DNA from 2 places in the Cytobacillus solani genome. Region 1 is predicted to be linked to the other one. Evidence: riboswitches for the same ligand, from Rfam matches in the RefSeq annotation. Region 1 holds a riboswitch; the other holds the start of a gene.
What was found. A riboswitch is a leader RNA that binds a small molecule or an ion and turns the genes downstream of it on or off. The one in region 1 is predicted to bind FMN.

Region 1 (15,811 bases):
GGTACTCTGTGTCAGCCTATTATTTCTTGGCGGAAAAAATACACGGGCACATCACGCAGAAGCAATAGACACACCAGTGGAGTTATCTCAATTTATTTCATAGAATCTATGATTTGCTAGTCTGTAGCCTTCAAAGTATAATAGGTAAAAATTAGGGAGGCGAAAAGGTGCTTACAGATTATCATAATCATTTGGAAATGGGTACTTTGAGTTTAGACTATTTACGGCAGTTTACAGATATGGCAAAACAAAAAGGAATAAATAGCTTTGGTATTTCAGAGCATGCCTATCATTTTTATCAGACAGCAGACATTTTGCAGAATCCATGGGTAAATGAGAGACGTTATTATGATATGAAGGATTATATAAGTCTATTTCAAGAAGCATGGACAAAAGAGATAGATGTAAAAATGTCGATCGAAATGGATTACACTCCAGGGAAGCATGAGGAAATGAAGCAATTCATTCAAGCCTATTCCTTTGATTATGTAATAGGCTCGATCCACTGGATAGGCGATTTTGGCATTGACTTAGCAGAGTATAAACATGAATGGGAAAAAAGGGATATTTACGAAATTTACAAGCAGTATTTTGACCAGGTTGTTACCCTGGCCCAGTCCAATTTGTTTGATATTATTGGACATATTGATTTAGTAAAAATCTTTAAATATGTACCGGAAAATGAGGAGTTTCTTTTAGAACAGTATGAGCGTGCTACAGATGCTTTAGCCGAATCAAAGACATGTGTGGAAATAAGCACAGCAGGCATAAGAAAACCGGTGGGAGAGCTATACCCAGATAAACGGCTATTAGAAAAATGTTTTGCGAAAAATATCCCAATCGTATTGTCATCAGATGCTCATTTCCCGGAGCATGTGGGTGCGGACTTTGATCAAGCAATAACTTTGGCAAAAGAAGTTGGATATACATCAATCATGACTTTTTCAAAAGGAGAACGACAAACATACCCACTAGGTTAATAAAATAAGAAAAGCGCAAGCGCCTTGATCATCGCCGTACAAACTGGAAGGGACAACGACAGCGATAAAGGAAACACGGTAAGTGAGCGAACCGATGTTGACGCAATCGTTGCGGAGGAGACCTGAAGTTTGATAGGCGATAGGACGCTTGCGCTAGACAATTTCCTTTTTCCAAAGTTATCCACAACATTCGATTTTATTATTTCCTAGACTACAAGAAAGGGAGGACTCCACTTGCGAGTCATCCCTTTCTTGTTTAATCAGATACTGTTATTCGATTGATTGAAATAATATCATCAAGCTTTGTTAGTAATGCGAATGTGTCGTCCTCCAATGGCTTATCAAAAGAAAGCACCATGATGGCCTCACCGCCTGCCTCTTTTCTTCCTACCTGCATTGTCGCGATATTAATGGAATAATCCCCTAGTATTCTTCCAACACGTCCAATGACACCAGGGCGATCCATATGCTGAATGTAAAGGAGGTTTCCTTCTGGGAGAAAATCAATATTAAATCCATTTAGATAAACAATACGAGGCCCGTAATGCTCAATATATGTTCCTCTGATTGTAAATGAAGTTTCTTCACCCTTAGCAGTTACAGTAATGCAGTTAGCATAGCCATAAGAATCAGCAGATATTTTTTCTCCAACGGTGATGCCACGTTCTTTGGCTGTCAGCAGGGCATTTACTTCGTTAACATTAACAGCGATTCTATTTTTAAAGAATCCTGCTAATGTTGCTTTCGTCAAATAGGAAGTTTCTAATTCGGCAACAGTTCCTGAATATGTAATCGATAGTTCACGAATCCCTTCTTTTATGCATTGAGATATAATATAACCCATTTGTTTGGACATTTGATGAAATGGACGAATTTTCTCAAAAATATCTTTTGAGATTGCCGGTAGATTGATAGAGTTTGAGACTGGATTATTTTCTAAAAATAATCGCACTTCCCTTGCCACTTGGGTAGCCACATTTAGCTGTGCTTCTTTTGTTGAAGCGCCTAGATGAGGAGTGGCAATCACATTATCGAATTTAAACAGTGGATTTTCACCTGGAGGCTCCGTTTCAAAGACGTCAAGAGCAGCACCGGCTACATGTCCAATCCCAATATACTTAGCAAGTGCTTGTTCATCAATAATGCCTCCGCGGGCGCAATTAAGAAAGAAAACCCCTTTCTTCGTTTTGCTTAAAGCTTGTTCATTAATCATGCCTTTTGTTTCTGCAGTGAGTGGGGTATGGACAGTTATAATGTCCGAGTCCTGTAATACTGAATCAATGGGACAAGACTCAACTCCTAGCTTTGCTGCGCGGTCTTTTGTTAAAAATGGATCAAATACTTTAATCATCATGCCAAATGCTTTTGATCGCTTAGCAAGTTCTGTACCAATCCTACCCATCCCGATAATACCTAATGTTTTTCCAAAGAGCTCTGTTCCAAGATAGTTATTTCGCTTCCATTCTAAATTTTTGACTGTTTGATGGGCTTGGGGAATATTTCTCATCATGGAGGCCATCATGGCAAAGGTGTGTTCGGCGGTAGAAATTGTATTGCCATCAGGTGCATTAATGACAACGATGCCTTTGCGTGTGGCTGCATCAACTTCAATATTATCAACTCCTACACCAGCACGGGCGATAATTTTTAAATTCGGCATCTTGTTTAATAATTCATCGTTAACCTTAGTTGCACTTCTTACAAGTAAGGCATCAATGACCTCTAGGCTAACTTCTGGATCTGAGGCTTTTTTTTGAATAATCGTAGCATTATCCATTTCTAATAACGGTTGTAAACCTTCTTCGCTAATTGCATCAGCAATTAAAATAGTAAACATGTAAACACCTCGAATGGAAATAATATTCAGATAATTTTACAAGACAGACAGACATCTGTCAATTCACTAAGCATACTTATTTCGTTTGGAAGCGCTTTAATATTATAAAGTTAATAAATTGTCATTTTATAGCCTGAATGGTGGCAAAGTTAAAGCCTTCCCTTTTTATTTTTTTTCGAGTATAATAATATTTGTAAAAAATTATACGGTCTATCTTCGGGGCAGGGTGAAATTCCCGACCGGCGGTGATGAGTATTATTTACTCTAAGCCCGCGAGCCTATAATAGCTAAAGCATAATTCAATGAAACCTTAGCAGCAAAATGCTGATGTGATCTTTGGATGTTCTAGCTTGGGGCAGGATTTGGTGCGAATCCAAAGCCGACAGTACAGTCTGGATGGGAGAAGATGGAGGTTCTGCAGACGTTCAAAAAATGCAGGTTATTTGAACGTTTATTTAGTGAGCCTTTGTAATCTCCCTCAAGCGATGTGCTTGAGGGTTTTCTTTTGCTTAGGCTTTATAATACTGCTGAACCTTTCTTCTTTAGGAGAGATAGTCCTAACAAGGAGAGAGGAACATGAAAAAACTTACGGTTAAAGCTTTAGTTGGAATTGGGATGCTCAGCAGCATTTCGTACATTTTGATGCTATTAAATTTCCCATTGCCGCCATTTCCAAATTTTCTAATGATTGACTTTAGCGATATACCTGCATTGATTGCTGCGTTAATCTTTGGTCCAGTGGCTGGGATTTTAGTGGAATTGATTAAGAACATATTAGATTACTTTATGACTGGAAGTGCAACTGGTGTGCCAGTAGGCCATATTGCAAACTTTGTGGCGGGTATCCTATTTATATTACCGACATACTTCGTGTATAAGAAATTAAAAACAAAAAAAAGTATGACAGTTGGATTAGTAATTGGCACCTTTATCATGGCTGTGATCATGAGTGTATTAAATTACTTTATCATTTATCCGGCATATACCCTCTTTTTGAATATGCCAGCAATGTCTGCTCCAGAAATACGTACAGTCGTTGTAACGGCTATCTTGCCTTTTAATATTATCAAGGGGTTATTAATTACTCTTGTATTTATGCTATTATTTACACGCATGAGTCCTTGGATTAACAAGCAAGGTTCATATAAGAATGCGATCTAATATAAAAAAGAAAGCAACGGCCTGCACCGTTGCTTTTTCTTTATATTAAAAAACTCCCTTTTAATAAAAAAAGGGAGCAGTAGCGTTCACTATAAAAGAAAACTATTCGAATTTAAGTGGATCTCCATCGAATGAATCATCAGCAACTTTAATGGAATCAGTTGGGCAGCCTTCGAAAGCATCCATCATATCGTCGATTAATACATCTGGAATTTCAACAATTCCTTGGTTATCATCTAGTGTAACGAACGCAATGCCTTCGTCATCGTAATCATAAATGTCTGGTGCTGCAGCTCCACATGCCCCACATGCGATACATGTTTCTTTGTCAACAATTGTATACTTTGCCATGAAAAAACCTCCCAAAATTTAAAACAAATATTCTGATATTTTTTGAAGATTAAAACGTATTCCTCATACCTATTGTAAAACTGAATGGTCAACATTTCAATAGAAAAAGTATTGAGAATGCTTATCACAACAAGTTTGAGCGATTTCCTATAAAAGTGAGATTAAATCAGACTCAAAATTTTTATTCATGATAAAATGTAAGATGATAGAAAGTTCCTATCATAAAAAGAATAAATTTCCAAAGAAAAATAGAATTATTTTAATTATGGATATGTTTGTTTCAGTAAATCTAAGGCTGTGTGATATGATGAAAAATTCTTATCTTTCTATGATTGTTTTATACTGTTTACATAAAATAAATGGGGAGCGGACCATTTATTCCATTCTTCATCTATTGAATGGAAAGAAATCATCGCAAACTATTCAGGATGCTCACATTTTTAATTTAACGACATTTTTTAGTACGTTCCCATTACTAAAAAGAGCAGAATTAGACATGTACATTGACATTTTGAACAAACAAGGATTCGTTTCAACAAATGCGGAGCAGAGCTATTGTGTGACGTCCGTGGGTTTAAAGCAGCTTGAAGAGTACTTCAAACCAAATCCTATTCCCGCCAATTTGAATGGCTGGAAATTTCATAACTTAACAGATCTTTTTTGGGAAAGGCTTTCACTAGCTATCCAAGTAATCTCCCATCTGAAAAATCGCAATTCTAAATATTTGCCCATTCAAAAGAGCAAGGAACATCATAAGTGGCTAAAGGGTTACTTATATAAATGTAAGCTTAGCAAGGATGAACTAGCTGAGAAGTTATATGATGAACTTGTGGCATGCCTGGAAACAATGGACGGTCTAGATCCGTCTATATTTGTGAAGAGAGTAACAGGCTATCAAATAATTGGATTAACTGAAGCACAGGCTGCTGATCAATTTGACATGGATGAAGAAGCTTATCATATACAATTCCTTAGTATACTTCATTATATGCTGGAAAAAGTCGGAACGAAACAAGGCGATTTTCCGCTTCTTAGCTGTATGATTGAGGACAAAAAAAGGGCCACGCCACTCACAGAGTCAAGTAATCGAACGTTTAATCTATTACAGATGGGATACAGACTTGAAGAAATTGCCCAAATGCGGAAATTGAAAAAGAACACGATTGAGGATCATCTCGTCGAAATCGCCTTGAATATTCCTAATTTTGATATCTCAGCCTTTGTAAATATAGACAAGCAAAAGGAAATAAAAATGGCAATCAACTCAGTATCATCAAAACAGCTTAAACATATTCGAGAATTAGTTCCAGATGTAGACTATTTTGAAATCCGTTTAGTTTTAGCAAAAGGCGGTGAAAAGAAATGAAGCTGGAGGAGCATTTGAAAAAGTATTTTAACTACACGACTTTTAGAACTGGACAAAAAGAAGTGATTTCCTCCATTTTAGAAGGGAATCATACGATAGCGATGCTCCCCACTGGAACGGGAAAATCATTATGCTATCAGTTGTCAGGTTATTTGTTAAAAGGACAGGTTATCATTATTTCTCCACTTTTATCTTTAATGCAGGATCAGACGGAGCAGTTAATGATGAACGGGGAAAAGAGAGTAATAGCATTCAATTCTTTTTTAACGCCACAGGAGAGAAAACAAGCCTTATCTCAATTGAATACGTATAAATTTATCTTTCTTTCTCCAGAAATGCTGAAATCTGATTTTATCTTGAATAGACTGAGGGAGCTTCAAATCGCACTTTTCGTTATTGACGAAGCACACTGTATTTCTCAGTGGGGGTACGATTTTAGACCTGATTATTTAAAGCTTGGGGATTTCAGGCGGAAATTAGGAAATCCGTTAACCCTTGCGTTAACTGCAACGGCAACACCTGAAGTAAAGGAAGAATTAATTTCTTCACTAAGCTTGAAAAATTGGAATGAATATATATATTCAGTAGACCGCCCGAATATTGTATTAGCTGTTGAGGTCATTGACTCCTATCATGATAAATCTGATCGATTAGTGGAGCTGGTACAAAACCTTGAAGGTCCAGGGATTGTATATTTTTCCAGTAAAAAAATGGCTGAAAAGATGACAATTCACTTAAAGCAAAATGGGATCGATCGGGTGATGGCGTATCATGGAGGGATGGAACAAGAAAATAGGGTTCTTATTCAACAGCAATTTCTTCATGACCAGCTGGATGTCATTTGTGCTACTAGTGCATTTGGGATGGGGATTAATAAAGAAAATATTCGTTATGTGATCCATTTTCATATGCCGCTCCAGCTCGAATCCTATTTGCAGGAAATTGGGAGAGCAGGCAGGGATGGAATGAAAAGCATTGCCCTCCTTCTATATTCTCCAGGAGATGAGCAGCTGCCATTTCAGCTTGCAGAGGGAGAACTGCCAAGTGAGGCACAGCTTGATTTTGTCTATCATTTACTTGAAGAAAAAAATAATTCAATTAATGATTTAGGTGAACTTGAAAATGAACTGATAAGTCTTTCCGGCTTAACAGAGGTCCAGTGGAGGGTAGTAGCAGATTATTTATTTGGGAACACTAAAGAGCCTATGCAGCAAAGGTATGTACAATTAAAAGTCTTCATTAACGAGCGTTTACAGGTGAAGAGGAAAAAAATTAACGATATGCTTATATGGACACAAGCACAATTAAATGGCTGCAGAAGAAAAAATATCTTGAAGTATTTTAAAGAAGACAAGACAATAGAGATAGATGATTGCTGCGATCAATGTGGAATTGATTTAACTGTTTTTTATCCGAAAACAAAAAATCATAAAACTGCTGATAATTTTTTTGATTGGAAAAAACATCTGGCAAAAATTCTTTTAGTAAGTGAGCGAGGCTGATGAAGAACAATTATGCTGATATGATTAAGGAAATTTCTACTAAACAGCTATTATTTCATCTCTATTTTACCCAATTGATCCTATTAACGATTTCACTTATTTTAGGTATCATTTTATTTGATAGTCTTTCAGAGTTTTTGAACCTGTTTCAATGGACTGATTATCGGATATTTTTAATTGGGGGAGTGGCTGGATTAGCAGTGGTCTTACTTGACCTTATTTTAATGAGAATCCTGCCGGCATCTTATTATGATGATGGGGGATTAAATGAGAGAATCTTTCGTAACCGAAATATCATACACATAGCATTCATTGCAGCAGTAGTTGCCTTCTGCGAGGAAGTATTATTTCGGGGCATTATCCAGACGCATGTCGGATTAGTATTCTCTAGTATAATTTTTGCTATCGTTCATTATCGCTATTTATTTAACTGGTTTTTATTTGTAAATATTATTGTTTTAAGCTTTTTTATTGGTTATCTTTTTTTACTAACGGGGAATTTATGGGTAACCATTTTTATGCATTTTATTATAGATTTTTTACTTGGTATACTTATAAGGAACCGTAATAACAAACAGGAAGGGATGTTCAATGAATAGAGAAGATCCTTACAGAGATCAAGCTGAACGGCTTAGGAAGAAAATTGAGAAAAATTTAGATAATGAAAATGAACCGGTTAAAGAAAAATTGCCGCCGAGGAGCAGGCTTCACCACCAGAAAAAAAAGAAAAATAAATGGAAAATAAAGTATCCTGTCATTAGTTTACTTGCTTTATTTTTTATCTTGCTGCCAATAGCGGTTTTAAGTATTTATCATTCTTTGAATGGTGATAGCCCGAGAAGTTCTGAAAAGGCGAGCACAGCGAATTCAGGGTTTGAAACGGTAGGCTACGAAAATAAAAAAGACAAAGAGACAGTGATAGAAGTAAAAGAAGATACCCCGAATACAAAAGATGACGCAGCTAAAAATAATAATCAGGCAGATTCTGATTCTTCTATCCCAACTCCAAGGGATCCAGTTAATGGCGACGAAAATGATAAAGGTTTGACGGAAACCTCAAAAGAATCCGAAAATCAATCAAATCAAGAACTGCCAAAAGAACAAGAAGAACAAAAAGAGGAAGTAGCAGTCATTTATCATACAGTTAAGTCAAATGAAAATCTGTTTCGTATTGCTTTGAAATATTACCAATCTCAAGATGGCGTTGAAATTATAAGAAAGGCGAATAATTTAAACGGTACCGACATTCATGTAGGTCAAGTATTAACGATTCCCAAGAAGTAATTTCATCTTCCTTAATCATATACCTGCGTACAAGCTCATATAGTAGGAGTATAGTGAGCTGTATGGGTATACGAGGAGGGGGAAAATGGAATCATCGATTAAAATGCTTGATGAAAGAACGGATCAAGCAACAAGAAAAATGCTTCAAAAGGTAGTAGAAAGAAAAAGAAAGTTTGATAATTTTAAGCGCCGACATTTATATGTTATGTGGGCAACGGTTTTTATAACCTTCTTCTACTTACTTTATATTAATCAAACCGTGATTGAACCGTATTCCTACTCCTTTGCTGCCATGTTTTCTGCTTATGTGAATAATTCAGCTAATTTATATTTAATTGTTTTTACAGTTGGATTGTATGGGTTAATGAATTTATTAAAAGCCAAAAGAGAAAAAGCAGAGAAAGAATACCATGCATTAAGATGTGAAATCATTGATAAAAGCAAGGATCTCTGGAAGAAGGAAGAGGAATGGAAAAACAGGCATCTTGTTTTTGACATGATGAAAGCAAATTATGATATTAATCTTTTTCATGAAAATAAATAAACTAGAAAAGAAGCATGGTGAATTGCTTCTTTTCCAGTCTATTAAAATATTCTCTTTTTACCTTGTTCATCTTTCAGGATTTCAACGGCCTCTCTAAAGCGCTGGGAATGTATAATCTCTCGTTCTCTTAAAAAGCGTAAACTATCATTTAAATCTGTATCGTCACTCATATTGATAATCCATTGATAGGTAGCTCGAGCCTTTTCTTCCGCAGCAATATCCTCGTATAAATCCGCGATCGGATCTCCTTTTGCTTGAATATACGTAGCAGTCCAAGGGACACCGCCCGCATTTTCATAGTAAAGGGCGTTATCGTGATTTGCGTAATGTGCACCTAACCCTGCGGCCTTCATTTGTTCTGGTGTTGCATCTTTAGTTAGCTTGAATACCATTGTGGCAATCATCTCTAAATGTGCAAACTCTTCTGTTCCGATATCTGTTAAAAGTCCTATCACCTTATCTGGAATCGTATACCTTTGGTTTAAATATCTTAATGCAGCTGAAAGTTCTCCGTCCGCTCCGCCGTATTGTTCAATCAAAAATTTTGCAAGCATCGGGTTACAAGTACTGACTCGAACAGGATATTGTAATTTCTTTTCGTAGACCCACATAGAACCCCTCCTTCATTCTTTCTAATAATACTTTCAAAATCTGCTATCTTACTGCCCGAACCGAATCCTTCCTCCAGTCCTTAAACTTGCCATGGCCATGGGGCATCGTCCCAATTCCAAGGGGTACCTGAATAGCTGTGGCCGAAGTGCATTAGTGGACCGTACCTGCTTTCATATGCTTTCCTTAACTTTTTCCGCTCACTGACATAATGGTTAAATTGCTTTATTGCCTCTTCATCTCCATTATGTGTGTCAAGGTATAAATTTAGTTCAACTAATACGAAGTCTACTGCCTGAAGCTGTTCTAAAAGCTGATAATATTCTGCTGGCAGCTGTTTCATGAGCGTCCCTCCTTTACCTTCTCATATGGACTGAAATATGGATCATAGAATGGTTTCCATAGAGTTCCTGCTCTGAGAGCCTCCATGGGGCTGAATTGAGGAAGATTAGGAGGCTGAAAACCCATATAAAGATTGGGGGGAGTGGAGTAGGTTTTTACTTTAATGGGTGGGCAAGGATCGAAAGGACTAATATATGGGTAGTAAGCTTTAGTAGGTGTAAACATGTAATCCCTCCTTTGTAAGTAGGTCATTCAATCATATGAATAAAATTTTGCTTTCATGTTAAATTTTAAGAAGGGTTTTGCTGTTTCGTGTGGAATAATAAATTTGTAGCTGTAAATAATACTTTGAGGTGATAAATATGTTTGTGAAAAGCGTCATGATTCCAAAGTTTAAGAGTTATACGATTGATCACGACAAGACAATTAAGGAGGCCCTTGAAAAATTAGAAGAACATCAAATTGATGGGTTACCAGTTTTAGATGGGGATTCCTATGTTGGAATTGTTACACGATACGGAATTTATGAAAATTATTTTAAAGCTGAACAAACGAAGGAAGATTATTTACAGAATACACAAGTGAAGCAAATTGCAACTCATAAAGAACATTATTTACGTGGGGATGAAATATTTGAACATACCCTTATTGATTTGAAAGATTTCCCATTGCTTGCTGTGTTGGATGACAGTCTTAAGTTCTTGGGGGTCGTGACACGTTATGACGTTCTTGCACAATTTCAATCTGCTTTTGGAATGAATAAGCCAGGCATTCGAATTGCTTTTACTTCATCTGAAACAGAGGGAAGACTGGCACGTTTAGCAGATATCTCCCAGCAGTTCCACGAACAAATTATCTCTCTCGTTACTTTTGATGAAACGGATCGACTTATTCGAAGAATCGTCATGAAAATCGAGAAGAAAGACAACATTGACAAGTTTATTGAAAAGCTTGAAGGATCAGGTTTTCGTGTTCTTGATGTAAAGGAAAGCTAGCATTAAAGAGGAATAATGGGCACCCCCTCTCACACAATTATAATGGGAGGGGATTTTTTTGTTTCGATTATGGTATTATTTCTAAAGACTGAAAATAGCTAGGAATTTTGAGCAGGAGGAAATATGGGATATTTGTTCTTAGTCGTATTTATCTTAGTAATTGGACTGATTATTTATATGGTAAAGGAGGCCTTTGCTAATCGTGTCATTTATAAGGAGATTACTTTTTCTGATTTTCCCGAAACGTTTGGTGAAGTAAAGCTGTTTTTTATTTCTGATATACATAAAAGAGTTATTTCGGATCATATTATTCAAGAAGTTCAGCGTTCGAAAGCGGATATTGTAATTATTGGCGGCGATTTAGCAGAGAAAGGTGTTCCTTTTGAAAGAGTAAAAGAAAACCTCCTCAAATTGAAGACGCTCGGGGATGTTCTTTTTGTATGGGGCAATAATGATTATGAGGTGGATTATCGGTATTTAGATGCACTAATGCTCGATTGTGGTGTGAAAATTCTCGATAATACGGCTGCTTTTTTTGAATCAGCAGAAGGCGAACGGCTGATTTTTATGGGAATTGATGATATAAGCTTGAAAAGAGATCGATTTGACCTTGCATTAGCAGATGCAGGCATTGATGAGGGCTTCAAAATCCTGGTAAGCCATAATCCGCAAGTAGTTAGCAAAATAAAAAGCGAACATCAGATACGACTTGTTTTAAGTGGACATACCCACGGGGGGCAAATTCATATTCTGGGATACAGTCCATATGAAAAAGGAAAACTAAAAAAAATGAAACAGACGACACTGTTAATAAGTAATGGGTATGGAACAACTGCTCTCCCGCTTAGATTAGGTGCCAAAGCGGAAACCCATCTAATTACCTTAAAAAGAGGATAATATGGCTTAAAAAATATAAGCGCCATTTAGTATATGGGTGGACGACTCACAAACATTAATTGCTCTCATATACTAAACAAAAGAGTTGGTTCACGGCAGGGGGCATTTACATGCGCTTAGAACGATTGAATTATAATAAAATCAAAATTTTTCTAACGTTAGATGATTTATCAGAAAGAGGTTTGACGAAAGAAGATATATGGAAAGATTCCATGAAATGGCATCAGCTATTCCATGAAATGCTTGAGGAAGCAAGTGATGAGTTTGGTGTGGAATTTCAAGGGTCTGTTGCAGTTGAGATATTTTCTATGCAGGCACAAGGAATGATTATGATCGTTACGATGGAAGAAGAGCAGGAAGATAGCTTTGAAGACGGCTTTATCGAGATGCAATTAATTATAGAGGGCAAGGATATTCTTTTTGAATTTGAGGAATTTGAATATGTAATCCAGCTAACGAAAAGGTTATGCACGATTCCGATGAATTTTGGTTCACTATATGCTCTTCATAATAAATATTATATTCACCTCGGGCTAAACGACCCGAATGAATTAAACAAGCTTATTGCGATCCTTGCTGAATATGGAAATCCATCATTAGTAAGTATTCATACATTGCAGGAATATGGAAAAGAAGTTATCAAGGATCATGCCATTGAAACAATTATCAAGTATTTTCATTGAAAAGGGGAGAGATAGCACTCTCCTCTTAAACATATATCCCTGTTTTTAAATTCTTAAAAGAATAAGTATAACATTTTAGAATTTGGCAGCTGTCTAGCACAAGCAGTCTATCGTCTATCAAACTTCAGGTCTCCTTCCTCCGATAAGTCAACCTCGGTTTGCTCACGCTCAACGTGTTTCCTTTATCGCTGCAGTTGTTCCCTCCAGTTTGTAAGGCGATGATCAAGGCGCTTGTGGTTTTCGTATTTGAGAGCGTTTACATAAAATTATCGAAAAATGCAAAAAAAACCTTTTTTCATCTTGCATAAATTAAACAAAGGTGTATACTATGTCATGAAAGCGGACAACAAATGAAAGAGATTTCTAGGAGGTTTACTAATGGTAGCCAATAATGGTACTGAAACGAATAAAGAAGACAAACTTGACGTATTAAAGTCAACTCAAACTGTCATTCACAAGGCATTGGAGAAGCTAGGATATTCAGATGAAGTGTTTGAGCTTTTAAAAGAGCCACTTCGGATGATGACAGTGAAAATTCCAGTCCGGATGGATGATGGAACTGTGAAAGTCTTTACTGGCTACCGGGCGCAGCATAATGATGCAGTTGGCCCAACTAAAGGTGGTATTCGTTTCCATCCAGGTGTTACAGAGAAAGAAGTGAAAGCACTTTCTATTTGGATGAGTTTAAAATGTGGAATTGTGGACCTTCCCTATGGCGGGGGAAAAGGCGGAATTGTATGTGATCCAAGAAACATGTCCTTCCGTGAATTAGAAGCGCTAAGCCGTGGGTATGTTCGTGCAATTAGCCAAATCGTTGGCCCGACGAAAGATATCCCTGCACCAGATGTCTTTACTAACTCACAAATCATGGCATGGATGATGGATGAATATAGCAGAATGGATGAGTTTAACTCACCAGGGTTTATTACTGGGAAACCTTTAGTTCTAGGTGGATCTCATGGCCGTGAATCTGCAACGGCAAAAGGGGTAACTATCTGCATTAATGAAGCAGCTAAAAGAAGAGGGTTTGATTTAAAAGGTGCAAGAGTGGTTGTGCAAGGATTTGGGAATGCAGGAAGTTTCTTGTCTAAATTCTTACATGATGCCGGAGCAAAAGTAATTGGTATTTCAGATGCTTATGGTGCATTACATGATCCAAACGGTTTGGATATCGATTATTTACTTGACCGTCGCGATAGCTTCGGAACCGTAACGAATTTATTTAATGATACAATTACTAATAAAGAGCTTTTGGAATTAGAGTGTGATATATTAGTTCCAGCAGCAATTGAAAATCAAATTACAGATGAAAATGCTCATAACATAAAAGCTAAGATTGTTGTTGAGGCTGCAAATGGGCCAACTACTTTAGAGGCAACACAAATTTTGACTGAGCGAGGCATCTTGTTAGTTCCAGATGTATTAGCTTCTGCAGGTGGAGTAACAGTATCCTATTTTGAATGGGTTCAAAATAATCAAGGGTACTACTGGTCTGAAGAAGAAGTTGAAGAAAAATTGGAAAAGATTTTAGTCAAATCTTTTGAAAATATTTATGAAACTGCTGAATCCCGCAAAGTAGATATGCGTTTAGCTGCCTATATGGTTGGTGTTAGAAAAATGGCTGAAGCATCAAGATTCCGCGGTTGGGTATAAAGTGTATTTGAATATTTTCAAAAAATCCCCTATCCTAATGGATAGGGGATTTTTTGAAGACTCTTATCTAAAAAGTATTGTTTTGTCATATGAAGGACGACTGTTGAAAAAATACAAAGTTGACTGAAGCGTAAGTCAACATCTACCGCTATATTTAATTAGCAGCAAAACTATTTACGAAAACACGGTTTTGTAATGAAGTATAACAATTAAAGGAGTAAAAAAATGTATAAAGAAGATGCCATTATCGTTGGGGGAGGTCCATGTGGGCTTGCTGCAGCCATTGCACTGCAGGAGATTGGGCTAAATCCTTTAATTATTGAAAAGGGTAATATTGTGAATGCGATCTACCATTATCCAACACATCAAACTTTTTTTAGTACAAGTGAAAAGTTAGAAATAGGGAGCATTCCTTTTATAACGGTTGAATATAAGCCTCGAAGAAATGAGGCTTTAACCTATTATCGTGAAGTGGTTAAAAGAAAAAATATTAAGGTGAATGCATATGAAAAGGTTACCAAAGTAGTAAAGCAGGATGGAAATGATTTTCTAATCATGACAAACAAGAATCAATATGCAGCAAGTCATGTGATTATTGCAACAGGATATTATGACAATCCGAACTTTATGAATATTCCAGGTGAAGATTTATCAAAGGTGTTCCATTATTTTAAAGAAGCCCACCCATATTTTGATAAAGATGTTGTTGTTGTAGGAGGAAAGAATTCCAGTGTAGATGCCGCGTTAGAATTGGTTAAGGCTGGGGCAAGGGTAACAGTCATTTACCGGGGAAAAGAATACTCTCCAAGCATTAAACCTTGGATATTGCCAGAGTTTGATTCACTCGTTCGAAATGGGGTGATCCGAATGGCGTTTCAATCACATGTGAAAGAAATTCTTGATGATAAAGTCATCTATACAAAAGAAGGGCGAGATTTCGAGGTTAAGAATGATTTTGTATTTGCAATGACAGGCTATCACCCTGATCATCGTTTTTTAGAAGCGATGGGTGTTCAGATAGACCATAAATCAGGCAGACCCTTATTTAATGGTGAAACGATGGAAACAAATATAGAAGGCATTTATATCGCCGGAGTGATAGCTGCAGGAAACAATGCGAATGAAATTTTTATTGAAAATGGACGTTTCCATGGAGGACTTATTGCACAAGCGATTAAAAATAAGCAATAAATGTAAGCGAAAAGAAATCAGCTGGATGGCCGATTTCTTTTCGTTCAAACGATTAAACTTGGAATATTTTCTCTATATCCATTATGTTTTGTGAGCTCTCTAGTCCAATTAGGAGTTTTAGTCTTGCTTTTTGTCCATTCAACCCATTAGAAAAGATAACCCCAAAATCTTTTAAATGTTTTCCGCCGCCTTCATATCCATAAACATCCTGAGCAATCCCGTTAAAACAGCGGGAAACGATAACGATCGGGATATTTTTTTCAATCAGTGCTTTAATCCCATCAACAGTAGCAGGCGGTAAATTGCCCTGTCCCAGAGCTTCGATAACTACACCATGATATTCCAAATCTCTTATCGCCCATAAAAGAGTAGAATCCATTCCAGCATGAGCTTTAATTAATGCGACCTTCTTTGAT
Region 2 (15,811 bases), 230 kb from region 1:
CAAACAGCAAAATAATAGATGGGAAGATGGAAAAAGAACCTCTTTATGGGTTAAATATAAAAATTGGAAATATGCCACTTGTTTTATCACCTCATATGAAAAATCCAATGGTTATTTTTATGTTGGTGTATACAGGAATCAGACAATTATTCCTATTGGGCAATTTATCTTTGGTATAAAGCCCGATGAGAAGAAAGCACTTGCCCAAATCATTAAAGAAAATAAAGCAGATGAGGACAATCAATATATTTATGTAGAGCCGGCCATTTGTGTAGAAATCAAATATTTGGAAATCTATGAGGAACAGATGCGTGAACCACATTTCCATCAATTTAAATTTGAAATAAAACCGGATTCGTGTACGTATGATCAATTCATTCAGGGACAGAAGAATCTGCCGCCAGATGTGATCATTACCCATCCAAATAAACCATTATGGGAAGAGCCTCCTTTACAAAAGATTGATTTCATCCATTATTTAAGAGAGATTTCCCCATATATGCTTCCTTTTCTAAAAGATCGATTATTAACAGTTATCCGCTACCCACATGGAATTTTCGGAGAGTCTTTTTACCAAAAGAGCTGCCCAGAATATGCGCCAGATTTCGTTGAAACTAAAATGGCTGATGGGATTAATTACATCGTTTGTAATAATCTTAAAACCTTACTGTGGCTTGGGAATCAGCTTGCATTTGAATATCATATTCCTTTTCAAACGATAAATAATCATAGACCATGTGAAATTGTTTTTGACCTTGATCCTCCATCAAGAGAGGCATTTGGACTTGCCGTTAAAGCCGCAAAATATATTAAGGAAATTCTCGATCAGCTTGAACTAATTGGCTTTGTAAAAACATCCGGGAATAAAGGATTGCAAATTTACCTTCCTCTCCTGGAAAATACGTATACGTTTGAAGAGACTAGACTATTCACAGCCTTTATTGCCGATTACTTAGTCTCAAAAGAACCAGATTCCTTTACAATTGAACGGATGAAAAAAAATCGTGGCAATCGCCTCTACGTCGACTATATTCAACATGCAGAAGGGAAAACGATTATTGCTCCTTATTCATCAAGAGGAACTAAAGAAGCCACAGTTGCTACTCCCCTTCACTGGGAAGAAGTAAATGAACATTTACGGATCGCTGACTTTCAAATTCCTGCCATTCTAAAAAGAATTAATCAGTATGGTGACCCTTTTCATCAATATTTTGCAGCGAAAGAAAAACAAAATCTTCAGCCTGTCCTTGATTTCTTAAAAAAATAGAAAAAGCCTGCCTAATCTTCATATGGCAGGTCTTCTATCATTTAGATCAATTGTTCTCCAAAACTGAGCTCATTCGCCCAGCTAAGTGATTCTGCATAAATTTTGAATAAATCCTTCTCATCAATTGTTAGATCTTTACATTTTTCACTGATAACCGTCCACTCTGCCTTTTCAACAGCGAGAACGAGATCGAGCACATCTTTTAGCTGATTATCTTTACCCGTTAATGCTTCACAAATCTCCTCTTCTAGCGGTAAATCTCTTAGAATCATTTCCATAGGCATACTCAATAATGAATCAACCATAGAAAACATGCCTGTCATAAAATTACTTGGTGAGGATGGCCGGTTCTGTCTGATTTTTTCGATTTCTTCACACATTCGCGCTCTTGTAAGGCTAATATGGATCATTTCTTGAGAAATCTCTCTTTCCCCAATTGTTGATTCCCGAACAGCAAGTACATAAATCCATTTTTGAAGCTCAATTAGTCCAAGCAAGACAACCGCCTGCCGGATTGAATTAATCTTTTGCTTTGGTCGAAAAGCGGGAGAATTGATTAATTTTAATAACTTATACGATAAAGAAATATCTCGTTCAATTAACTCCGTAATTCGATCAATATTCGGTTCAGTCATCGACAAATTTTGAATCATTTCATAATATGAATGAAAATAGGTCGGTACATCATGTGTCGAAATAATTACCGGCTTCGCAAAGAAATAACCTTGAAAATAGTGATAGCCCCGTTTCTTTGCCTCTTCAAATTCTTCTCTTGTTTCGACCTTTTCAGCGACCAATTCAATATTCAAATCTTTCGCAATCGCTTCTATTTTTTCCCTCATCTCAAAAGGAGTAGACAAAAAATCAACTTTAATAAAATCCGCAAATTTTAATAGATCATGTGTATATGGATTTAATTCATTCAGTACGAAGTCATCTAGTGCAATTAGATAGCCTTGTGCTCTCAGATCCATACATATTTCGATTAATTCCGGACTCGGGATAACCGTTTCTAAAATTTCTACGACGATCTCTCGAGGTCTAAAATACGTTGGAAGGCCTAACTTAAGCAAATTCTCTGTAAAATTAATGAAACAAGGTTTGCCATTAGAAAGCTTATCAATCCCAATACTTAAAAAGCTATTTATAATAAGTTCAGTGGTTGCCTGGTCTCCATCTACCTCAGGGAAAGCATTCTCATTTTTATCCTTTCGATAAAGAAGCTCATAACCAAACACTTCTTCTGTAAGATTAAAAATCGGCTGCCTTGCAACAAAAACTTCCATTATCTTACCTCCGACAAAAAATTAACAAAATATAACACTTTTTTCATTATATATAAAAACAAATATTTAAAAAGTCGAAATATGTTGATTACAAAAATATTCTCTCATATTTTAATTCTTCTGTCATTAAAATGGGGCACTGAATTATTCAGTGCCCCATTACTTCTTTATTCTATCAAAATGCTATTTAAGCTGTTTGTATAAATTACCCATTTCTATTGCTCCCACTGCAGAATCCCAGCCTTTATTACCTGCTTTCGTCCCGGCACGTTCAATCGCCTGTTCAATTGTATCTGTTGTTAAAACACCAAAGATAATGGGAATGCCGCTTTCCATTCCAGTGGATGCAACCCCCTTAGCAACCTCATTACTGACATAATCAAAATGAGGTGTCGCTCCACGAATGACTGTTCCAAGAGTAATGATAGCATCATATGCTCCCGATTGAGCGAGCTTCTTCGCTGCAAGAGGAATTTCAAAAGCTCCAGGCACCCAAACGATTGTTACGTCCTCTTCATTCACACCATGACGTTTTAAGGCGTCTTCAGCACCACTTAATAATTTGCTAGTAATAAACTCATTAAAGCGGGAAACGACAATTGCCATTTTTAAACCTGTGCCAACTAAATGGCCTTCAATTACGTTTTTCATCTCTCATCTCTCCTATTAAAAAGTTAATAAATGGTCAAGCTTTGACTTTTTAGTTTTTAAATATGAATCATTTTCTTTTTTCGTCGGCATTTGCAATGAGACACGCTCTGTTATTTCAAGACCATATCCTCCTAATCCGGCAATCTTTCGCGGGTTATTGGTTAAGAGCCTCATTTTCCTTACACCTAAATCGACTAGTATTTGTGCACCAACTCCGTAATCGCGCAAATCATCTGCAAAGCCTAGTTTATGGTTTGCTTCGACTGTGTCATATCCTTCTTCCTGCAGCTTATAAGCTTTCAACTTATTTATAAGTCCTATCCCTCTGCCTTCCTGCCTCATATAAAGAAGTATTCCTTTTCCTTCTTTCTCGATTTGTGTAAGAGCCGCTTCCAATTGGGGACCACAGTCACAGCGATTAGAGCCAAAAACGTCACCTGTTAAGCATTCCGAATGGACCCGCAATAAAACAGGTTCATCTTTAGTGATCTCTCCTTTAACTAATGCAACATGATCTTTCCCATCAATTGAATTCGAATAACCTATAGCTCTAAATAATCCAAACTCTGTTGGTAATTGAATGTCTACTTCTCTTTTAACAAGATTTTCATGCTTGTATCGGTACTCGATTAATTGTTTTATCGTTATTATTTTTAAATCGTACTTTTGAGCAACAGCTTCAAGGTCATTCATACGGGCCATTGTCCCATCATCTTTCATAATTTCGCAAATAACTCCTGCTGGTTCCGCTCCAGCTAGTCTTGCAAGGTCAATGGCTGCTTCAGTATGACCTGCTCTCCTAAGGACGCCGCCTTCTTTCCCAATAAGGGGAAATATATGTCCAGGGCGGTTAAAATCTGTTGGAGACACACTCTTATCAAGCATTTTCTCAATTGTTAATGAACGCTCAAATGCACTAATTCCGGTTGAGGTATCTTTATGATCGATTGAGACAGTAAAAGCTGTTTTATGGCTATCCGTGTTACTAGTTACCATCGGTTGCAGATCCAGCTTTGTAGCCAATGATTCTGCAATCGGGACACAAATTAGGCCCCTTCCTTCTTTCGCCATAAAATTGATTGTTTCCGGTGTTACATACTGTGCAATCGAAACAAAATCACCTTCATTTTCCCTGTCTTCATCATCGCAAACAATAATGACCTTCCCTGACTTTAAATCTTCTATGGCTACTTCTATTTCACTAAGCATTTCATTTACCTCCAATTGTCCTTTCTTAAGAAAGAAAGCCGTGTTCTTGTAGAAAGCTTTCTGACAAAATTTGTTTGCGACTCGTTTCTTTTTGTTCTCTTTTCATAAATGAAAACAAATATTTTGCTAGCATATCAAACTCAATGTTGACTGTATCACCTACATGTTTCATATCTAGTACGGTCTCTTTTGCTGTATGTGGAATAATCGAAACAGTTACCGAATCATCCGTTACCCCAAATATGGTTAAGGATATGCCATCTATTGCGATTGAGCCCTTCATTAAAAGGAGGTGACTGAATGATATAGGGACTGAAATATCAAAATATATAGCATTTTCTTTAACAGCCTTTTTTAGTATTTGTCCAATGCCATCTACGTGTCCTGTGACAAAATGCCCTCCAAATCTTCCATTAACCGCCAGCGCTCTTTCTAAGTTAACCTTTGTCTGCTCTTTAACAGATGATAATGAAGTGCTTTTAAAAGTTTCTGGCATGACATCTGTGGAAAACTCATCACTATTTATTTCTGTTACAGTTAAACAAACACCATTGACGGAAATACTGTCTCCTAAATGAATATCCTTTAAGATTTTAGATGCCTTAATTGTTAACTTAATTGTCTTCCCATACTTGACGGCACTATTTACTGTACCGAGTTCTTCAATGATTCCCGTAAACAAAGCGTTATCCCTCCTTTATAGGCTTTGCCAATAACTTTATGTCTTTACCAACATACTCAATGGATTCAAATGAAAGCTTTTTTGCATGTTTGACGAATTCAATGCCAGTTTCCCCAATAAAAGGAATTGCCTCTTTTCCGCCAATGATTATGGGCGCTATATACAAAACGATTTGCTGGAATGCATCATTTTTGACGAAGGATGCATGAATTTCAGAACCGCCTTCTACTAAAACAGACATGATGTTTCTACTTCCCAGTTCATTTAATACATCTGGAATAAGTACAGTCTGTGTTGAGAAAGGAAAAACCTCTACTCCATATTGCTGGATTGCTTCTACTTTATTTTCATTTATTTCTCTTCCGGTAAATATAATGGTTTTTGCGGCTCCATCCTGTATGACATTGGATTCAACAGGTGTTCGTAGATGTGTATCTAATACGATTCGAATGGGATTTTTTCCACCTCGGGGCAGTCTGGTGGTTAAATGTGGATTATCGTGAATAATCGTATTCACGCCTGTTAGGATAGCATCATGTTCGTGTCTTAGTTGATGAACATCCAATCTGGATTCTGGAGAGGTAATCCATTTGCTGTCACCTGTTTTTGCAGCAGTCTTTCCATCTAAAGAGGCTGCCGATTTGATTGTTACGTAAGGGGTGTTCGTCTGAATAAAATGAAAAAATGGTTCATTCATTGTATAGGCGTCTTCTTTTCCAACGCCTACCTCTACTTCAATACCAGCCCTTTTCAGTTGAGCGATCCCTTGACCAGCTGCAAGAGGGTTTGGATCAAGCACTGCGATAACAACCCTTTTGATTCCTGATTTACAGATTAATGCTGTACAAGGGGGTGTTTTTCCGAAATGGCTGCAAGGTTCAAGGGTAACATACAAATCCGCTCCATTTGCTTCATTCCCAGCCATACGAATGGCGTGTACTTCCGCATGGGCAGTTCCAGCTTTTAAATGAGCGCCCATTCCAATGATTTGGCCGTTTTTAACAACAACAGCTCCAACTATCGGATTCGGGTTTGTTTGCCCTTTCATAGATAGTGCCATTCTTAATGCCAGTTTCATATATTCTTCATCTTTCATACTAGTTTTCTTATTCTCCTTTCATCCATTGATTTCTCCAGAAAAAACAAAGCCCCGCACAAATATGTACGGGGCAAAAAAACATAACCAAAGAAGCGTAAAACAATACAATTTTTACGCAAATTAGTCATTCCTTCTCCCATCCAGACTTTAACTGTCGGCTTTGGAATTTCACCAAATCCACCGTTTTCAACATTTGAAAACGGGTCACGGACTAAGAGGTCACCCTCATCACCGCCGGTTGGGAATTTCACCCAGCCCCGAAGGAATCCTATTCGATTAGTTGAATTTTATCACGAGTAAATAAAATTTACAATTTGAAGTGTTTTTTCTACAAAAAAAGAAACACCCAAAAGTACTTCTTTCATCTATTTACAATCTATTAACCTATCACATGAAAAACAAAATTAAAAAGAAAGAGTCCTGCAATGACATATAAGGATAAGGAAACTTCCTTTGCTTTGCCAATCGCAATTTTGAGAATCGGATAAAGGATAAACCCGACAGCGATTCCGTCTGCAATGCTATACGTAAACGGAATCATCGCAATAATAAAAAACGCTGGAAAGCTTTCACTTAAATCTTTCAAATCTAGATTACGAATATTTTGCAGCATCAATCCGCCAATAATCATTAAAATCGGTGCAATGGCACTATTTGGGATCAGCTTAATAACCGGAATAAAAAACGCAGAAAGTAAAAAGAGCAAACCAGTGATGATTGTCGTTAATCCTGTTCTGCCTCCTGCCGCCATACCAGCTGTGCTTTCAACTGTTGCCACAGTTGGACTTGTTCCAAATACCCCGGATAACATCGCCGATATCGAATTCGCCTGGAAAGCACGAGTAAACCTATCTGAACGATTAATAAATGAAACATGGCCATGAACTAAACCGATATTTTCAAACACAAGAACCATTGTTAATGAAAAGACGGCAATCCAGAAGGTAATTGATAGGATATTATCAAATGACATGGCACCGAAAACTTCCATATAATCCGATAATGAGAATGCCTTCTCCTCTGATTGTGTAAAGTCAATCAAGCCAAATAACCATGCAATTACTGAGCCTGCAACCACCGTAATCAAAAAATTCCCCGGTGTATTGCGCATAAAAAGAATTATGGCTATTAGGAAGGTAAGAATGGTCGCAAGTACTTGCGGTTCTCCAAGTTCACCAAGAGCAATGATTGAATTTGTCCCTTTCTCGACAATTCCGCCCTTCTCTAGTCCGATTAGCATTAAAAATAATCCAAGTCCCACTGTTATTGCTTCTTTCAAAGATTGTGGAATGGATTCACTTAAAACAGTCGAAAAACGAGAAAAGGCAACAAAAGTAAAGATTAAACCAGAAACAAAGACGACGGCTAACGCTTCCTGCCAAGACATTCCCATTGATTGAACAATGGTGTAGGAAAATAATGCATTAATCCCCATGCCTGGTACAAGAAGAATTGGCACATTTGCCCATAAGCCCATTAATAGGCAGCCAACAACAGATGTAATTATCGTTGCAAAAATAGCTGCTTCAAGTGGAATCCCAGCTTCCGATAAAATAAGTGAATTAACGGCAATAATATATACGATTGTAAAAAATCCAATCATCCCTGCCAAAACTTCACGTTTAATCGAAGTCTGATTTTCCTCAAGCTGAAAGAAATGGGTAAACCAGTTTTTCTTCATAATGAAACGACCTAACTATTCAATTAGCCCTCTCCCTACCCGCTCCCCCTGAAAATTTCAGGTGAGCCACAAGGCATTATTTTAACAAAAATTTTTCAGTTTGCCAATAGGTATGAAACTTTTTTGTACAATGGCACGTATAGAATTATATCTTAGGAATGGAAGGATACATGGACTGTGAATGAAACAAAAGAACAATTGCTAACTGAATTGAAAAAGAGTGAGGATTGGGAAAAGGATCAAAGTGATTTATGGTTTTGGGAGAAAATCGGCCGGCTGCCCTTTAAATTATTGGACAAGTTTACCCCTGCTTTTTTGCAAAATAAGATCGGCGTTATCTTGGATGAATTAGGTCAATATGTACAATCAGGAGGAAGCTATTTAAGCTCCGTTTCCTCCATTAAGTCGTATTACCCTAATCGGGATGTGGAAAATTTAGAGGATGTTGCAGCGATACCGATCCTTGAAATGGATCAAACAGTTACAAAGCTAACCGGAAACCGCAAAAAACTTGCCACCGTTCAAGGGGCGAGTACGGGAATCGGAGGCATCTTTACGCTAACAATTGATATCCCATTACTGCTTGGTATGCAGTTAAAAACCCTTCAGGATATTGCGATATGCTATGGCTATAATCCGAATGATAAAAAAGAAAGAATGTACATTGTTAAAGTTCTACAGTTTGTCTCTTCCGATATTGTTGGAAAAAAAGCGATCTTAAATCAGCTTTCTCTCATCGACTCCCCAGAAGATGAACAGGCGAAAAGAGAAGTGGTATCAGAACTTCAAGGATGGCGGGAAGTCGTATTTACTTATCGAGATCAGGTTGGCTGGAAAAAGCTCTTTCAGATGATTCCGATTGCTGGTTTGCTATTTGGCGCCTTTATTAATCGCTCAGCTGTTAATGATATTGCTGAAGCAGGCATGATGCTGTACCGAAAAAGAAGAATTAAAGAACGATTAGCTGAATAAAAGAAAACGGTACTGCTCAAAATGGCAGCACCGTTTTCTTTTATAAAAGTTTCAGGATTTCCTTTTCTAATTCGTCTTCCTCTACCGGACCCATTACTTTTCTTCGAATGACCCCATCTGAATCAATGAAAAAGCTTGTTGGATAGCCAATGATTGCATAATCATGAAAAACAGCCCCATTTTCATCTAATGGGATTGGAAATGTCAGTTTGTATTCATCTACAAACTGCCCCACATGCTTTGGGTCTTTTTCTGAAGTTGTCACATTGACTGCAAGGATTTCAAACCCATCTTTTTTATATTTTTTATAAAGCTTTTCCATATGAGGCATTTCATCTTTACAAGGCGGACACCAGGTCGCCCAGAAATTAAGAAGAACAGGCTTGCCTTTATAATCGCTTAACTGAACTGACTTCCCATTTAAATCAACTAATTCAAATTCAGGTGCCCGTTTTCCTTCAATTAATCCAATTGGCAGCTCGCTAGCATTCTCTAACTTCTCATATTTATCTATTTGTTCAATCTCATTATTGTTGTCATTAAAAATATACCTATCAGCGATGATTAACAGAACAATGACAATTGCTGCTCCTACAATCCATTTCTTCATACACGCACCTCTTTAAGATGAATCCTATATGCTATATCATACATGACCCTTCACCTAAAGACTATTAAGGTGCATTAAATTTCCACCCTCAAAAACCTGAACAGTTCCTGGCACACCATTATTTAGTGGAGGATATTCGCAAGGATAGCGAACATGTTTAATTTTTGTTCTTCACTTAAACTTTTTTCGAAAGAAAGTACTGGCGTATTCGGATCCTTAATTTTATTCTCCCACTCTATCGGCATTATGCCCTTTTGGAGCCTAGAAACCCTTATTTGATTATGGAAAAACTGATAATCCATATACATATGTGCACGCGTAACAACGATTTCCTCTCCCTTACTTTCAAAAATTGTTTTTGAACGCATTTCATCCAATACGCTGATGATATTTATTAAGTTCTGATCTTTATCCATTATTTCTATCTGATTCTTATTAAATGTAAAGATTGCAAACATATGGTTTGATTCATCATAAAGCCCAAACTTTCTTTCCAAAAGCTTGTCCAAAAAACGCGGTAAAAACCATTTAAAGAAAAGAAGTTTCCTTTCTCTAAGCTCTCCCAATAATTGCCCATCACTGCTAAAGAATAGTATTCGTAATGAGGGAGCCGGCAAAAAATGAAGCAGTACATAATCTGTCTTTACTAGTGTTTCATTCTTGTTTTTATTTTCCAGCAGGTTCTCTGAAAATGCTTTCGACCGCCGATCACAGACCAAATAATGTTGATAACAAAAAAAACTATATACAAGAAAGGGAAGAACAACCAAGACAACTCTTCCATCCCTTGCAATCATAATTCCGTAAATAATAAGAAAAAATAGAGGAATCAGTGTAGCGAGGCTGACACTTAAGGAAAGGGATGCTGTTCTTCTATAATATTGCTGTATATTCATATGTAAAACTCCTAACTAAGCAAGAAGGAAAATCCTTCCTTCTAAACTGAAAATATGCTATTAATTAATTGAATCTCTAATATTCTATTAAAGAACTTTCCCAAACATGATTTTTAGGAGGAAAAACATGAAAAAATTCATCTATTTTGGTGGATTGCTGATAATCCCGCTTGTTATCATTTTGATAATTCATACCCAGATGGTCAAAACCGCGAATCAGACTCCTCCTGCAAATATTCCGTACCTTATCGTTCTCGGAGCAAAAGTGAACGGGGAGGAAATGTCTCTAAGTCTGCTTTATCGAGCAAAAACAGCACTTTCCTATTTAGAAGACAACCCTAACACCGTTGTCATTGTTACTGGCGGCAAAGGAAAAGGCGAAAATATTACAGAGGCAGATGCACTTAGCCGATTTTTCATTGAGAATCATATTAATGAAAACCGTATCCTGGTTGAAGATCGCTCCACTTCCACATACGAAAACTTAAAATTCACTAAAGAACTTTACGAAATTGATGAAGCTGTCATTGTCAGTAATGACTTTCATCTCTATCGAGCGACCACTTTCGCAAATAAAGTTGGCATCATCGGCTACCCTTTAGCTGCTGAAACGCCAAAGGTAGTGAAGGCAACACTTTTTATCCGCGAATATGCAGCAGTCATTAAAATGAAAGTATTTGGTTCATAAAATAGAAAAAAGCTATCGTGAAAACGATAGCTTTTCATTATAAAATAACAATAATTGCTTACCAATTGAGGATTCTATCTCTATACCTTTTTGCATCTTCAAATCCTTGAAGATATAATTTTTCCAGCTTATTTGGGTCTCTTTCCATTCTTCCTACCTCTAAAGGTTCTAGAGGCTGAATGATTAAAACTCTGCCGTTTCTTTCTTCTTCTTCGAGATAGCGGACCGTATCATTATATTTTTGATAACGGCTTGCCAATGCTTGCTGTAATCCGTCATACTGCGGGTATTTTCTTTTGACAAGAAAATGAAATTTCGAAGGCTTCTTTCTGTATCCTTTGTTTCTAGTTAAAATAACTACCGACCGATTGAAGCCATCATTTTGAGCTTTTTTTATTGGGATTGGATCACTAATTCCTCCATCAAGCAAAATACGATTTTTAAAATGCACTTCAGGAGCAATAAATGGCAATGAGCTGGAAGCTCTAACAATTTTCAGCAGATCCTCTCCATAGTCCTTTTTTCCGAAATAGACTGGTTCCCCTGATTGACAATCCGTCGTTCCTATCACAAATTCCGCATGATTGCCGTAAAATTCATCAAAGTGATAGGGAACATATTTGTTAGGAATCTCATCAAAAATGAAATCCATCCCAAAAAATTGCCGGGACTTAATGAAGTTTCGCCATGAAATATAGCGGGGATCTGATACATATTCAATATTTACAATTTTGTTCCGTCCCTTTTGTTTTGATAAATAGGAGGCAGCTACACCGGCACCAGCGGAAACGCCAATCACATAAGGAAAATTTATTTCCTGCTCCAAGAAATATTCTAGAACACCAGCCGTATAGACGCCCCGCATCCCTCCTCCTTCCAAAACGAGTCCAATATCATTCATTACCGATCTTCTTCCTCTCATTTACAGTTTCGCTTATTATCTTACCAAAACTTTTAGTGAGGAGGTTAAGATTTTGCTTTGACAAAATGAATGAACTTATGCAAGTTCTTTTCGTCGAAAAATAGCAATGCCTCCTCCTAATAACATAATGATTCCGGAAACGGATAGGATAATCGCCGCCCAAACATCAGAAGAGATTGGGCCACTCATTATAAACGTACTTGCATAGGAAAGTAATTGAGCTGGACTCCATTCAAACCATTTCGAAAATGTCCCGCTTATAACGATTAATACGATAACAGCTGCGAACGAAAGAAATCCGACTGCACCTGGTGATTTTAGAAATGAGTTAAAGAAAACCGTAATCGTAAGAACGAAAGAAAGCCATAAACCGTATATGAAAAACGATTGGATAAAATCTATAAAAGGAATCGTGTCAAAAAGGATTCCAACATAATACCAGGATACAAAATACCCGATGAAATAAGATATCCAAAGTAATAGCATGGCCCCAGCCCATTTTGCAGTTACAAATGCCGTATATGAAACAGGCTTTACTAATATTAATCCTGCAACCCCGCTTTTTCTTTCACCTGCGATGATCCCCATGGAACTTAAGATAATCACTAACAGGCCTAGTGTATTATATTGACTTAACGAAGCAACTAATACCTCTTCCGCAGATGGTACTGGTAATTCAATTACAGCACCATCTGGCAAATCACCAAGAGAATCAATTATTTGCGGCATATAATAGGCGGTAATCGGTTCCATTACCGCTATTAGAATAAAAACAATAGGAACCCATATCCATTTGAAATTTCGTGTCATCTCTAGCAGCTCTTTATTTAACAAAGTCATCCACTGTTTCATTTCTCTACCACCTTCATAAATACTTCCTCTAAACTTGTGCGGCTAATCTCAAATTTCACAAGCGGAAGATTCCTCTCTGCAATCACCTTTAGAAAACCTATTTTCGCAAGCTCTATATCTTCAACGAAAAAACTTATTTTATTTCTTTTAATGGCGTGTGATTGTACTTTTACAAGAGCAGTGAACAGTTCCGCATAACGTGCAGCGTCCTCTTTGAACTCAAGATCTATTTTTGCCTGCTGATGCTTATCTCGAAGCTGTTCCATTGTACCTGACTCTACTAATCTTCCATTATGAAGAAAGAGAATTTCATCACACACCTCTTCGGCATCATTTAAGATATGAGTTGAAAAAAGAATAGCTGTTTCCTTTTTCAATCTTCCCATCAATTCAAGTACTTCCCTTCGTCCAAATGGATCAAGGGCAGAGACCGGTTCATCTAGGATAACCAATTTAGGACGGTGTATAATCGCTTGGGCAATCCCCAATCTTTGCTTCATCCCTCCTGAATACTTCCCAATTCGACGATTTTTCGCTTCTTCAATGCCAACTAATTCCAATAATTCCTGTGTTCTTTTTTTTGAATCCTTTTTTGATAAACCTGAAAGCTTCCCAGCATATTCTAAAAATTCCCTACCGGTCATCCAGTCATAAAACACCGGGTGTTGTGGAAGATAACCGATTAAATGACGAAAATCATCTCCTTCCCGGGATCCTGAGAATAAGATTTCCCCATTTGTTGGCTTCATTAATCCTGAAAGCATTTGTAAAGTGGTTGTTTTTCCAGCCCCGTTCGCACCTAGCAATGCGATACATTTCTTATCCATTAATTCGAAGTCTATCCCTTTTATCACTTCATGCTTTTGATAGTTTTTCTTGAGGTTCTTCACATGAACAACTGACATTAATCATTTCTCCTTCCGATTACAAAATATAGAATGGGTCCGACAATATTTACGAAAAGGATAACAAGAATCCACACCCATTTAGGCCCGTTTACTTTTTCAATCCGCACTAAATCAATAATGGCAATGGCCAAAAGTATTAGTTGAATCAAAATGATAGGTGCAACAATTGGTATAATAACTTCCCAATTAACCTGTGATAGTTCCATTTCAAAATCCTCCTTTGCTTCTTTCATCTGTAATTACCTATAAGACGCACAAGTTTCAATTTCGTTCAAAAAAAAAATCCAAGAGATGAAATCTCTTGGATTTTTCCGATTATCGTATAAGTCTGAAGACGAGAGGGAAACGATATTCCTTCCCTTCATAAGCTTTCACAGCTGCAATAATCGTAAAGACAAATGCCGCTATCCCAACAATCCAAATTGTAAGGAACCCGATTAAAATGATCATTAAAATCATACTAATGATGGAATATACTCCATAAGAAATAATGAAGTTGAAATACTCTTTTCCATGATAGTTAATATACTCGGACTCATCCTTCTTTAACAGCCAGATTACCAGTGGTCCAATAATGGTTGTAAAGAAACTTGTAACGTAAATAGCTGTAGCCAGCAACCTTTCATCATTTGATGGCATGTTCGTTCCTCCTTTTTCATTCGAAAACTTCCTTAAGTAGTTCTAATTTATATATGAAGCTAGGATGAGTTCTCTTATGATATTATGTACGCGCTAACTTGAATAAAGTTTCATACATTTTAGCGGATTTATAAATTCCTTCTCTCTTTGCTTTATCTAATTTCAGTTCTTGTTTGGGACAACTTGAATAAAATTGGTAAAGACAACCTATATTCATATATGAAGAGGATGATGGAATTTGATGTCTAAATTAGAAGCTTTTATTCTTGGAATCATTCAAGGACTGACAGAATTTCTGCCAATATCAAGTACTGGCCATTTATATTTAGGCCGGCATTTATTCGGCCTGGATGATGCAGGTTTATTTCTTGATACGATGCTTCATGTTGGTACCTTGCTCGCCGTTCTTGTGGTTTATAAAAACGAGCTCTTTCAGATTTTAAAGAATCCTTTTGGGAAACTTTCTATGCTTCTTGTCGTTGGAACGATTCCTGCTGTTATTGTTGGCTTTCTATTCAGTGATCTATTCGATTCTATTTCAAAAACAGGCGTTACAATTGGGTGGGAATTTTTAATTACTGGATTCATTTTATGGTTTGCAGACAGCATTAAAAACGGCAGAAAGAAAATGGAGACAATTAGTTATGGGGATGCTTTATTTATTGGAACCTTTCAAGCAGCCGCCATTTTTCCTGCTATTTCAAGATCGGGTCTCACAATTGCGGCAGGATTAATCCGAAAATTAGACAGAGAGACCGCTGCTTATTTTTCTTTTCTTCTCTCCATTCCAGCAATTGCAGGCGGAATTATCCTCCAATTTGGGGAAATGGCAGCTGGACATATCGAAGCTATCTCAATTGGCAGCCTGTTCGTGGCAACACTTGCCTCCGCAATATTTGGCTACATAGCCGTTGTGTACATGATTAATTTTCTTAAACGGAAGTCCTTGAAAATATTTGCTGTTTATGTTTGGATCTTAGGATCTTCCATACTCATTTTACAGATGACAGGCATTTTTTAATTTTTATGATAAAGGGGATAGGAAGTTGAAAGAACTTTTCTTTTCTATATTCGAGGTTTTATCCCAGCTTGGATACATAGGGATTGCCCTAGGATTAATGGTTGAAGTCATTCCTAGTGAAATTGTCCTCAGCTACGGAGGCTACTTGGTAAGTACAGGGAAAATTCACTTTTGGGGAGCGCTCGCTGCAGGTATAATCGGCGGAACCATTGCCCAGCTTTTTCTTTATTGGATCGGACTATATGGCGGAAGACCATTTCTTGATAAATATGGGAAATTTTTATTAATTAAGAAATCACATTTAGATGCATCCGAGCAATGGTTTCAAAAATATGGAACCGGTGTTATTTTTACTGCTCGCTTCGTTCCTGTCATCCGCCATGCGATCTCCATCCCAGCAGGCATTGCAAAAATGCCGCTATCAACCT

Region 2: another riboswitch for FMN. It lies ahead of ribD (bifunctional diaminohydroxyphosphoribosylaminopyrimidine deaminase/5-amino-6-(5-phosphoribosylamino)uracil reductase RibD); the one in region 1 lies ahead of FI644_RS17995 (ECF transporter S component).

The regions. Positions count from the first base shown of each region.
Region 1 is NZ_CP041305.1:3,594,553-3,610,363, forward strand. Features, by position in the region: gene FI644_RS17980 (hypothetical protein) at 1-103, shown strand, start outside; gene FI644_RS17985 (histidinol-phosphatase) at 168-980, shown strand; gene serA (phosphoglycerate dehydrogenase) at 1,237-2,817, opposite strand; FMN riboswitch at 3,026-3,229, shown strand; gene FI644_RS17995 (ECF transporter S component) at 3,394-3,978, shown strand; gene FI644_RS18000 (ferredoxin) at 4,081-4,329, opposite strand; gene FI644_RS18005 (YpbB family protein) at 4,634-5,695, shown strand; gene FI644_RS18010 (RecQ family ATP-dependent DNA helicase) at 5,692-7,197, shown strand; gene FI644_RS18015 (CPBP family intramembrane glutamic endopeptidase) at 7,197-7,796, shown strand; gene FI644_RS18020 (LysM peptidoglycan-binding domain-containing protein) at 7,789-8,481, shown strand; gene FI644_RS18025 (YpbF family protein) at 8,567-9,025, shown strand; gene FI644_RS18030 (manganese catalase family protein) at 9,067-9,636, opposite strand; gene FI644_RS18035 (spore coat protein CotJB) at 9,717-9,977, opposite strand; gene FI644_RS18040 (spore coat associated protein CotJA) at 9,974-10,201, opposite strand; gene FI644_RS18045 (CBS domain-containing protein) at 10,339-10,971, shown strand; gene FI644_RS18050 (metallophosphoesterase) at 11,095-11,868, shown strand; gene FI644_RS18055 (genetic competence negative regulator) at 11,979-12,551, shown strand; gene FI644_RS18060 (Glu/Leu/Phe/Val family dehydrogenase) at 12,930-14,204, shown strand; gene FI644_RS18065 (YpdA family putative bacillithiol disulfide reductase) at 14,430-15,395, shown strand; gene FI644_RS18070 (asparaginase) at 15,448-15,811, opposite strand, start outside.
Region 2 is NZ_CP041305.1:3,826,199-3,842,009, reverse strand. Features, by position in the region: gene FI644_RS19275 (DNA ligase D) at 1-1,267, shown strand, start outside; gene FI644_RS19270 (EAL and HDOD domain-containing protein) at 1,309-2,553, opposite strand; gene ribH (6,7-dimethyl-8-ribityllumazine synthase) at 2,737-3,204, opposite strand; gene FI644_RS19260 (bifunctional 3,4-dihydroxy-2-butanone-4-phosphate synthase/GTP cyclohydrolase II) at 3,220-4,413, opposite strand; gene ribE (riboflavin synthase) at 4,439-5,095, opposite strand; gene ribD (bifunctional diaminohydroxyphosphoribosylaminopyrimidine deaminase/5-amino-6-(5-phosphoribosylamino)uracil reductase RibD) at 5,100-6,191, opposite strand; FMN riboswitch at 6,319-6,463, opposite strand; gene FI644_RS19245 (NCS2 family permease) at 6,574-7,875, opposite strand; gene FI644_RS19240 (EcsC family protein) at 8,053-8,847, shown strand; gene FI644_RS19235 (TlpA disulfide reductase family protein) at 8,888-9,457, opposite strand; gene FI644_RS19230 (hypothetical protein) at 9,580-10,353, opposite strand; gene FI644_RS19225 (YdcF family protein) at 10,481-11,041, shown strand; gene FI644_RS19220 (patatin-like phospholipase family protein) at 11,100-11,942, opposite strand; gene FI644_RS19215 (ABC transporter permease) at 12,039-12,815, opposite strand; gene FI644_RS19210 (ABC transporter ATP-binding protein) at 12,812-13,720, opposite strand; gene FI644_RS19205 (PLD nuclease N-terminal domain-containing protein) at 13,720-13,929, opposite strand; gene FI644_RS19200 (DUF4870 domain-containing protein) at 14,039-14,362, opposite strand; gene FI644_RS19195 (undecaprenyl-diphosphate phosphatase) at 14,604-15,383, shown strand; gene uptA (undecaprenyl phosphate transporter UptA) at 15,409-15,811, shown strand, end outside.